One region of the Actinocrinis sp. genome, then DNA from elsewhere that is predicted to be linked to it. Evidence: riboswitches for the same ligand, from Rfam matches in the RefSeq annotation. Region 1 holds a riboswitch; each other region holds the start of a gene.

Region 1 (3,272 bases):
TGACTGCGGGTGCTGATTTCACCGGTTCAGCGGGGTCGGTACAGCGGAAATTCACCCACCAGCTCGGCGACCTCCTTCTCCACGGCCGGGACCGCGACGCCGTCGGCGTCACGGACCGCCCGGCCGATCAGGGTGGCGATCCGGCGCATCTCAGGCTCCTTCATCCGCTGGGCGGTGACGGTGGCGGTGCCGACGCGCAGTCCCGAGGTGACCATCGGCTTGGCCGAGTCGTAGGGCACGCAGCTGCGGTTGAGCATGATGCCGGCCCGCTCGCAGCGCATCTCCGCCTCGCGGCCGGTGACCTTCGCGCCGACGGCCGTGCGCACGCCGGCCCCGTCCCTGCCGCGCAGGTCCAATACGGCCAAATGGGTGTCCGTGCCGCCGGAGACGGCGCGCATCCCCTCCTGTTCGAGGGCTTCGGTCAGCGCGCGGGCGTTCGCCACGATCTGCGCGGCGTACTCGCGGAACTCCGGCTTGGCCGCCTCGGCGAAGGCGACCGCCTTGGCGGCGATCGCGTGCATCAGCGGCCCGCCCTGCGTGAAGGGGAAGACCGCGCGGTCGATCGCGGAGGCGAGTTCGGCGCGGCACAGGATCGCGCCGCCGCGCGGGCCGCGCAGCGTCTTGTGCGTCGTCAGGGTGACCACGTCCGCGTACGGGACCGGCGAGGGGATCACGCCGCCCGCGACGAGGCCGGCGAAGTGCGCGGCGTCGACCAGCAGGTGCGCGCCGACCTCGTCGGCGATCGCGCGGAACGCGGCGAAGTCGATCAGCCGGGCATAGGCGGTGGCCCCGCAGATGATCAGCTTCGGCCGGTGCTCGCGGGCCAGGTCGCGCACGCGGTCGTAGTCGATCAGCTCGGTCTGCTCGCTGACCGGATATCCCACGGTCTCGAACCAGGTGCCGGAGAAGTTGCCCTGCGCGCCGTGGGTGAGGTGGCCGCCGTGCGGCAGCGCCATGGCCAGGACCTTCTCGCCCGGGGTGAGCAGCGCGGCGAAGACGGCGAGGTTGGCGGCGGCGCCGGTGTGCGGCTGCACGTTGACATGGTCCGCGCCGAAGAGCGCGACGGCGCGGTCGACGGCCAGCCGTTCGGCCGCGTCCACTTGGGCGCAGCCGCCGTAGTAGCGGCGCCCGGGATAGCCCTCGGCGTACTTGTTGGACAGCACCGAGCCGAGCGCCGCCAGGACGGCCGGTGAGGCGGGGTTCTCGCTGGCGATCAGTTGCAGCGAGCTGCGCTGGCGTTCGAGCTCATCCAGCAGCACGCCCGCGATCTGCGGATCGGTGCGCACCAGCGCGCCGTAGTCGGGTCCGTAGAACGGGGCGATCGGGTCGGCGGTGTGGAGTCGGGGAGCGGCGATGGGGGACATGATCACGCTCCAAGTGTCAATGCCTCTGAGGGGAGCCCGCGCGATTTGCGGGCAGTTGCGGACTTTTCCCTCACACACTAGGACGAGAGGCACCGTCCGGCACGGGCAACAAGCCGCAATCCGACGCTCGTGTCGGCTCGGGCGCGCAGTAGTGCGTCGCTCACCGTTCGTCACGACGGTGACGCAGAGCACTAGTAAGACTTCGTACAGTGCGGAGAAAGCCGTTGCCGGTCAACGGAAAGTCGCGAATCAAGGACTGACTGTCCATGTGAGATCTGCCACACCTGCGCGAAGTTGAGTTTCCGCGGCGGATTTGCTTACGGTCGTTGCCGTCCGCCTACGCGGACACCGTGGTCGGTACGCCGAATCCTGCCCGCCGCCCACGCCGTACCCGAAACCCGACGGGCAGGAGCGGAGGAACCACTTTTCCGCCGGTGCAACGGGCGCCGCCCACCAGTGGCGGCCCGTGCGACACCGGCTCGGGGTGAATCCGCGCGACTCGCGGTAGGGCCATTTCTCCGGTCCGAATCCGACAGCTCACTTCGCAGGCGTGGGAGAGGAACGCTTTTCTTTCATGGCCATCAGTCGTGCTTTCCACGTGCCCGCGTCCGCCGGGCGCCATCGCAAGCCCTCCTACGCCCGCCGGGTGATCGCCACCGCCGCAGCCGCGGGCGCCGGCGTGACCATCCCGTTCATGGCCGCCGGCGCGGCCCACGCGTCCTCGATCAACTGGGACGCGGTCGCGCAGTGTGAGTCCGGTGGCAACTGGGCGATCAACACCGGCAACGGCTTCTACGGTGGGCTCCAGTTCACCGAGCAGACCTGGCTCGGCTACGGCGGCGGCGCCTACGCGTCGTACGCCAACCAGGCCAGCCGCACCGCGCAGATCGCGATCGCCGAGAAGGTGCTCGCCGGGCAGGGCATCGGCGCCTGGCCGGTATGCGGCCCGCACGGCTACACCTCAGGCGGCAGCTACACGACCACCAACGCGAACGGCGCGGGCTCGGGCTCCAACTCGGGCTCCAGCTCAAGCTCCGGCAGCTCGCACCAGTCGACCTACTCGGCCCCGTCGCACTCCACCTCGACGCCGAGCACCGGCTCGACCTACAGCGCCCCGGTGACCAGCGCCCCGTCGACCACCGCGACCGGCGGTCACAGCTACACCGTCGTGCCGGGCGACACGCTCTCCGGCATCGCGCAGAGCAAGGGGCTGTCGGGCTGGCAGAACCTGTACCAGGAGAACGAGTCGGTCGTCGGCTCGAACCCGAACCTGATCTTCCCGGGCCAGGTCCTGCACTTCTGAGTCGGCGCCGCAACGCTCAGGCGCTGCGCCGCCCAAACGCGAACCGCGCCCGGACCCTCGAACGGGGTCCGGGCGCGGCTAGTCCGTCACACAGCCGTATCTGTGCCAGCACGTCTGACGTGACGGTATGTCAGCGCGTGATGTTCGGCACCACCTTGGCGATTTCCTCGAAGCTCAGCGCGCCCTCGCGCAACAGCTTCGGAACGTCCCCGGTCAAATCGACGATCGACGACGGCACGCTGTCCGCCGTCGGCCCGCCGTCCAGGTAGATCTCCACGGACGTGCCGAGCTGGTCCTGCGCGGCGGACGCCGTCTGCGCCGGGGGCTGCCCGGAGCGGTTGGCCGAGGAAACGCCCATCGGGCCGACCTCGGTGAGCAGCTCGATGGCGACCGGGTGCAGCGGCATCCGCAGCGCGACGGTGCCGCGGGCGTCGCCCAGGTCCCACTGCAACGAGGGCTGGTGGCGGGTGACGATCGTCAGCGCGCCGGGCCAGTAGGCGTCGACCAGGTCCCAGCCGCCCTCCGGGAACTGCGCGACCAGGCCGTGCAGCGTGGCCGGCGCGCCGACCAACACCGGCACCGGCATGTCCCGGCCGCGGCCCTTC
Region 2 (3,272 bases), on a different contig from region 1:
TTCGAGCAGCAGGCGGAGCCGACCGCGACCACTGGTGGCTGATCGTATGAGCGGATCGGGTACCCGGGTAGATCGTGCGGACTCGGCTACGGCTTGGGCACGGCCGCGCCTGTGAGATCGACATTCCCGGCCCAGGTTCCGTACGAGCCCGTGTACCCGGTGAGGTCCCCGACGGGGCCCCACACGTTGTTCGCGAACGTGTTGTTCTCGACGTCGACGTTGATGCCCGTCTGGTTGCGCAGGTTGAAGGCGCCGCCGTTGAGGTAGTTGTCGGTGATCGAGATACCGGTGTCCGAGGAACCCCGGTCCTGGATGAAGATCGCCGCGGTGGTGTCGCTGCGGACCGGGGCGTCCACGTAGTTGCCGTCGATCACGATGTTGCCGCCGCCCTGGCTGAAGATGCCGTCCAGGTGCGTGGGCGTGCTCGCGGTACCCGTCTGCGCCAAGCCGTGAATCCAGTTGTTCTGGATGATCGAATTGTCGGTCGGATCGATGCCTTGAGGCATGCCCGACAGGTCGTCACGAATCGCGATCTGCGCCTGATTGCCGTAGGCGGACCAGATCGGGGCGACGTCCTCGCCGGAGGGCATCGTCTTTCCGGGCAGCCAGCCGACCGTGGAGTCGGTCACCTTGATCGTCGAGTTGAGCGGGCCGGACGTATCGGGGTGCCCGAGGATCGCGTACCAGGAGTCGCTGGTCCCGCCCTGGACGATCGATTGGGAGATCGTCAGGTTGCCGGTGCCGGTCCAGAAGAAGCTTCCCTTGATCCACACGTGATCGAGAGTCAGATTCGTTTGGTCACAGCGCAGGCCGAAGGACTGCCAGCCACAGCCGCTGGGGGCCGCCCCGCCTGGCTCGTAGACCTTCAGGGCGGACGTGCTCCCCAGGTAGCCCACGCTGCCAGGCTTGACGTAGCCGCCAGGCGAGGACGTCACGACGAGCGACGAAGGCACCGAGCTTGCGCTCGGGGAGGACGGCGCAGAGGTCTTGCTCGCAGAGGCAGAGGCGGAAAGCGATGGGGAAGCGGAGGCGGAAGAGGACGGCGAGGCCGACGCACTGCCGGACGTGACAGCCGGTGCCGGAGCCGAGGTCCCTGTGGACGACGGCTTGAACAGCACGTCGACCCAGTAGTTGCTCGTCTGAGGGGACGCGGTCACGGGCCGAGCAGTCGTGCCGGCGTACGTGTAGATGCCGTTGCCCTGCTGCGACGTCATCTGGTTGGCGACCAGGTCCCCGCTCTGATACGCGACCTTGAAGTAGTTGTCGTCATGCGCATAGTGACCGTGCGGAGCCAGATACGAGGCCTCGTAGGTGGTGGACGCGGTGATGTCGACCGGTGTCGCGAACATGGCGACCTGCCAGCCGGTGGTCGTCTCCTTCGTGAAGGTGACGGCGCCCAGCTGCTTTCCCGCGGCCGACCAAAGCGCTCCGACGTGGGTGCCCGTGTTGCGAGGGCCCTTGTAGAAACGGATCCCGAGAATCTGTCCCGGGACCGCGGAATGGAACCTCATGCCGACGTTGACGCTGTTGGGGTCCGACGAGTCGGCACTCGTCGGCACGGTGCTGCCGGACCACAGGCTCTGAACGGCGACAGCGGACGCGATCTGGCTCACGTAGAAGCCGACGGCGGCGGCGAGCAGCGAGAACACGACGGAAGCGATCGCTACTTTCGATCGCTTCGACCGCGGCCGTTTGGAACGTGATCGTTTCAGTCTGGGGGTCGCGTGTGCACCCATAAGGTTTTGCCGTGCCTCTCCTCCGACCGCCTACCGGGTTAGCTGACGGGTTCGGGCGGGGAGTGCTTTCACCCTACGGCGCCGTGCGCAGGCTGCCGAGGCGGCATTGCGCTCGGCAACAGGGCACGGTGCACCGATTCACCCCAGGGACGTGCGTCTTCGATGACAGTGGGTCCCCGGCTCCACGGCGTGTTGGACCGCGGGCACACCAGTTCAGAGTACCTTCGAACGCTTGAAGCGTATCGAAGGTCGGTATTGCGACACACGGGCCGCCGCGCGAAATGTGGACTCGGCGGGTGCGCCGGTGCCGCCTTTCTGACGGCGTTGACCGGACGCACGGGCTCGACTCTATGAGGCCGTCCCCGGGTCGTGCCACCACATCCCTGCGACTTCAGAGATGTTGGGGAAGTTTTTACCGAACCACTTGCGGTGCGCCATGACCTGGTCGCTCTATGCCACGACACGGATATAGATGTGATACTCGACACGCCGTCACATCCACGCTACGGCAAGGCCTGCGGCATCGTGACGACCGATTCCCGCGGAGGCGGACTGCCCGTCGTGCTCCCGTACGCCTACAGCCACGGCCACGCGTCGGTGAGGGGTGGCACTCCCGGTGTCAGTCATATATCAGAAAATCAAACCGATTCGCTGATTCAAGCCAACCGTTTCCAGCTCGGCGAATCATTGCAGGTTCTGCGTCTGTCGTGGATTTCCGGCGAATCCCTTGGAAACACGCCTCGAAGCCAAGCGGACAGAGCGTCCCGGATCGGGGCGCCGGTGCGCGGCGTTCTGTCTGCTTTCACATGGACGGGCAGGTCAGAGCGTTGGGCTGACGCCCCGTGTTGGTCATCATCTGCCGTGTCTGTATCTAACTGCTGAAGGTCCGAGGCGATCGGGCAGGCGGCAGGCAAATCCGTCATCAGGCGGGAGAGGTGCGCGGTATGGTCACACGGGCGTTGCCGGGGTCGAGATTCCGGGTTCGAAGGCTGACGGCCGCGGCCATCGCGGTCGCCACGGCCGTGGCGGGGATGGCGATCGGCGCGGTGTCCGCCGTCCCCGCCGCCGCGGCCACGTCGAACTGCACTGCCGCGTATACGGTGACGAGCAGCTGGCAGGGCGGCTTCCAGGTGGCTCTCACCGTCACCAACAACGGTCCGGCCGTGTCGAGCTGGGCGGTGGCGTTCCGGTTCCCGAGCGGCCAGACGGTCGAGAACGGCTGGAACGGCGCGTTCTCCCAGAACGGGCCGGACGTGTCGGTCGTGAACGAGAGCTACAACGGCGCGCTGGCGACCGGGGCGAGCATCAGCCTCGGGTTCATCGGCCTGGCCGGCAACACCAACAACCCGCCGGCCTACTTCACCATGAACGGATACGCCTGCAACGGCGCGGCGCAGGTGCCCTCGGTGCAGATCACCACTCCGGCTCCGGACACGACGGTCGCTCCGGGCGCGTCGCTGGCCTTTGCCGCGGCGGCGAGCGAGCCGACCGCGTCGATCGCCAAGGTCGAGTTCCTCGAAAACTCCCTGCTGCCCG
Region 3 (3,272 bases), on a different contig from region 1:
CCGTCGCGCTCGTCGGCGAGACCGGCGCGGGCAAGTCCACCTTCGTGAAGCTGGTCGCGCGGTACTACGACGCGACGTCCGGCGTGGTGTGCGTAGACGGCGTCGATCTGCGTGAGTACGACCTCTCCGCGTACCGCGCGCGGCTCGGCGTCGTGCCGCAGGAGGCGTTCCTGTTCCCGGGCACGGTCCGCGACGCCATCGCATACGGCCGTCCGGACTCCACCGACGCCGAGGTAGAGGCGGCGGCGCGGGCGGTCGGCGCGCACGACGTCGTGTCCCGGCTGTCCGACGGCTACCTGCACCAGGTCGGCGAGCGCGGCCGGAACCTGTCGGCCGGTCAGCGCCAGATGCTCGCGTTGGCCCGCGCTTATCTGGTCGACCCGGACATCCTGCTGCTCGACGAGGCGACCGCGGCTCTGGACCTGGCGACCGAGGCCGCGGTGACCCGGGCGATGGACGAGCTTTCGCGCGCCCGCACCACGCTCGTCGTCGCGCACCGGCTGACCACGGCGGCGCGCGCCGACCGGATCGTGGTGCTCGACGGCGGCCGAGTGGTCGAGGACGGCACGCACGACGCGCTGCTCGCCGCGGGCGGCACGTACGCGCGTCTTTGGGCGGCGTTCGCAGAGGCCACCGCAGAGGTCTGAGGCAGGTCGAAGGAGGGCCCGAGAGGCGGCTCTCCGGGACGTCTTCGCTACCGCTGTGTGGCGAAGGTGTGAGCGCCCGGACCGCCGGGTGGGTACTTGCCGCAGAGGAGGTGGTGGGTGGTTGCGGCGGTTCGGCGGTCCGGGCGCTACGGGGCGGATTGTCAGGCTGGTTCGGGGGAGGGGCCGGCCTTGACGTATCCACCCGCTTTTTCGTGAGGTTCGTAAAACCAGTGGTGTTACTGCGCGTACTCTACGGCGAACCGGCTTCGACCGGAGCTTCCGGCCGGCGGCTCGCCGTAGGCTGAGTCAGCCGACCCGGGCGTACCCGACGACGGACATGTAGATGTAGTTCGAGGAGCTGGGGTCGAGCGAGGCGTACTGCACCTGCGCACCGGTGTGCGGAGCGTGGACGACCATGTTGTTGCCGACGTACATCGCCACGTGGCCGGGCGGGTCTCCCTCGAAGAAGACCAGGTCGCCGGGCTGGAGCTGCGAAGCGCTGTAGAACTGGCTCAGACCGGAGAACTGCTCTTCCGACGTGCGCGGTATCTGGACACCCGCAGCAGCCCAAGCCGCGTACATGAGCCCGGAGCAGTCGAAGTTGTCTGGGCCCGTCGCGCCCCACGCATACCAGTCACCCGCCGCGGCCTTCGACTCGACGTACCGCACCGCGATACCGGCCCGGCCCGAGACGGCGGGCAGCGGCCCGCTGTAGCTGGTCGTTCCGCCCGCGCTGGTGACTTGCGCCTGCTGCGCGGCGGTCAGATTGCTCAGCAGGTCCTTTTCCGACTGGAGCGTCGCCTCGATCTTGGTCTTGGCGGCCTGCGCCTGGGCCAGCACCTCCTGCTGCTGGGCGAGCGCCTGCGCGGCGAACTTCTTGTCCAGGGCCAGCTGCGCCTTGTCCTGCGACACCGACCTCAGCAGCACGGCCTCCTGATCGGCCTGCTGGCTCTCGATCCCGGCCTGGCTGAGGAACTTGTCGGGGCTGGAGTTCAGTGCCAGTTGCAGCGTCGGCGAGATGCCGCCGGTGCGGTAGGCCGCCGCGGCCTGCAAACCCATCGAGGTCTGCAACGAGTTCAGCGTGGTCTGCTCCTGGGTGATCTGCGCCTGGAGCCCGTCGACCTTCTGCTGGAGCTTCGCGTACTGCTCCTTGGCCGCGTCGTACTGGTTGGTCGCCTGATCGGTCTGCGCGTTCAGCTGCTGGACCTGGGCCTTGACCTGGTCGAGGCTCGGCGTGGGTGACGCCTGGCTGGTACTCGGCAGCAGCGCGACGGTGCCGGCGGTGACGCCGACCACGGTCGCCGCGGTCGTGGTGACCCGGCCGGATACCTTCGGGGCGCGGTGGGACGCCATAACTCCTTCTTCCGACGGCGCCTACCGGGTTAGCTGACGGGTTCGGGCGGAAGAAGTCGCCCTACGCCCCGCCCGTCGCCTTCGGCCAAGGCCGATGGGACTGGCGCGGCGACTCACCCCGAGGGACATATGGGTCCCCGGCTCCACGACGCGGCCCGGCGGAATATCACTCCTTGGGGGAGAGGACGCATATTCCGATCCTGGCAACGCCGGGGATTCGGCGCGGAAGCCCGCGGCCGGTGCGGGGGACCGGCAGGCTCGCTGACTTCTGGGCCGTAACCTTAGCGAGATGTCGCCCGAATGGCGGGTTTGGGGCCGCGGATTTTTACTCCCCTTTGCTGTGCTGCCCCTTGCGCGCCCTTGGCGGAACGTCGCACGCGACCGGCGCCCCGGCCCGCGGTCTGTACTCGATTGCCCGTTTCGCCTGGAGCTTTTTCCGGCTAAAACGGACCGCCCGCCGACGCCGCGCACTTGTCGACGCGGCTTCGCCATCTTCCCGACGTGATGTCGAAAAAAAGGGCGGGCATCTCAGGCCTCAGCATCACTCGTCGCCGGTCGCGCGGCGCTCGCCGGCCCGTCTGCGTAGCCGCGGCACTCCACACCGTGTTGTTCGTGCATTGCTTACCCGGCCGGGTTTTCGATCCTTGCCGACGCAGACTTCTTCGAACAGATTGGTGTCAAGGTGTCGACGGTCGGCCTGCGGCCGATGTTCCCGCCGGACGACCGGAATCCGTCTGCCAGGGGCCCTAGACTCGTGCTTGATGAGCAGTTGGAGCAGTTCCTCAGCTTCCCACGGTGCGCCCCTCTTCGACCTGCCGAAGCCGCCGCGCACCACCGCACCCGGCGCGGCGCGTACGCGGGCCGAGGCCGCGCTGCCCTCGCTCTCCTCGGCCGCGTTCCCGGTCGAAGGCGAGTTGCCGGACGAGCCCTGGGCCGACGACGAGTCCGCGCCGCCGCCCCCGCCCGACGAGGAGCACGAGCGCGCCGAATCGCAACGGGATTTCGCCCCGGCCGCCCGCCGCTCGCATCTCGACCCCGAGGCGCTGCTCGCCGGGCTCAACCCGGCGCAGCGTGAGGCGGTCGCGCACACCGGCGGCCCGCTGCTCATCGTGGCCGGCGCGGGTTCCGGCAAGACGCGGGTGCTGACCCACCGCATCGCTTATCTGCTGGCCGAACGCGACGTGCATCCCGGCGAGATCCTGGCGATCACCTTCACCAACAAGGCCGCCGCCGAGATGAAGGAGCGCGTCGCCGCTCTCGTCGGCCCGCGCG

The links. A riboswitch is a leader RNA that binds a small molecule or an ion and turns the genes downstream of it on or off. The one in region 1 is predicted to bind cyclic di-AMP.
Region 2: linked by a shared signal. The riboswitch ahead of VGS97_RS15710 (DUF4082 domain-containing protein) and the one ahead of VGS97_RS15405 (transglycosylase family protein) in region 1 are both predicted to bind cyclic di-AMP.
Region 3: linked by a shared signal. The riboswitch ahead of VGS97_RS12245 (C40 family peptidase) and the one ahead of VGS97_RS15405 (transglycosylase family protein) in region 1 are both predicted to bind cyclic di-AMP.

Annotation. Positions count from the first base shown of each region.
Region 1 covers NZ_DASYZI010000251.1:30,166-33,437, forward strand. The annotation lists gene glyA (serine hydroxymethyltransferase) at 27-1,364, opposite strand; cyclic di-AMP (ydaO/yuaA leader) riboswitch at 1,738-1,930, shown strand; gene VGS97_RS15405 (transglycosylase family protein) at 1,939-2,667, shown strand; gene VGS97_RS15410 (L-threonylcarbamoyladenylate synthase) at 2,798-3,272, opposite strand, start outside.
Region 2 covers NZ_DASYZI010000254.1:9,670-12,941, reverse strand. The annotation lists gene VGS97_RS15710 (DUF4082 domain-containing protein) at 87-1,649, opposite strand; cyclic di-AMP (ydaO/yuaA leader) riboswitch at 1,749-1,952, opposite strand; gene VGS97_RS15705 (cellulase family glycosylhydrolase) at 2,681-3,272, shown strand, end outside.
Region 3 covers NZ_DASYZI010000194.1:2,610-5,881, reverse strand. The annotation lists partial or broken gene VGS97_RS12250 (ABC transporter ATP-binding protein) at 1-647, shown strand, start outside; gene VGS97_RS12245 (C40 family peptidase) at 954-2,000, opposite strand; cyclic di-AMP (ydaO/yuaA leader) riboswitch at 2,004-2,171, opposite strand; gene pcrA (DNA helicase PcrA) at 2,873-3,272, shown strand, end outside.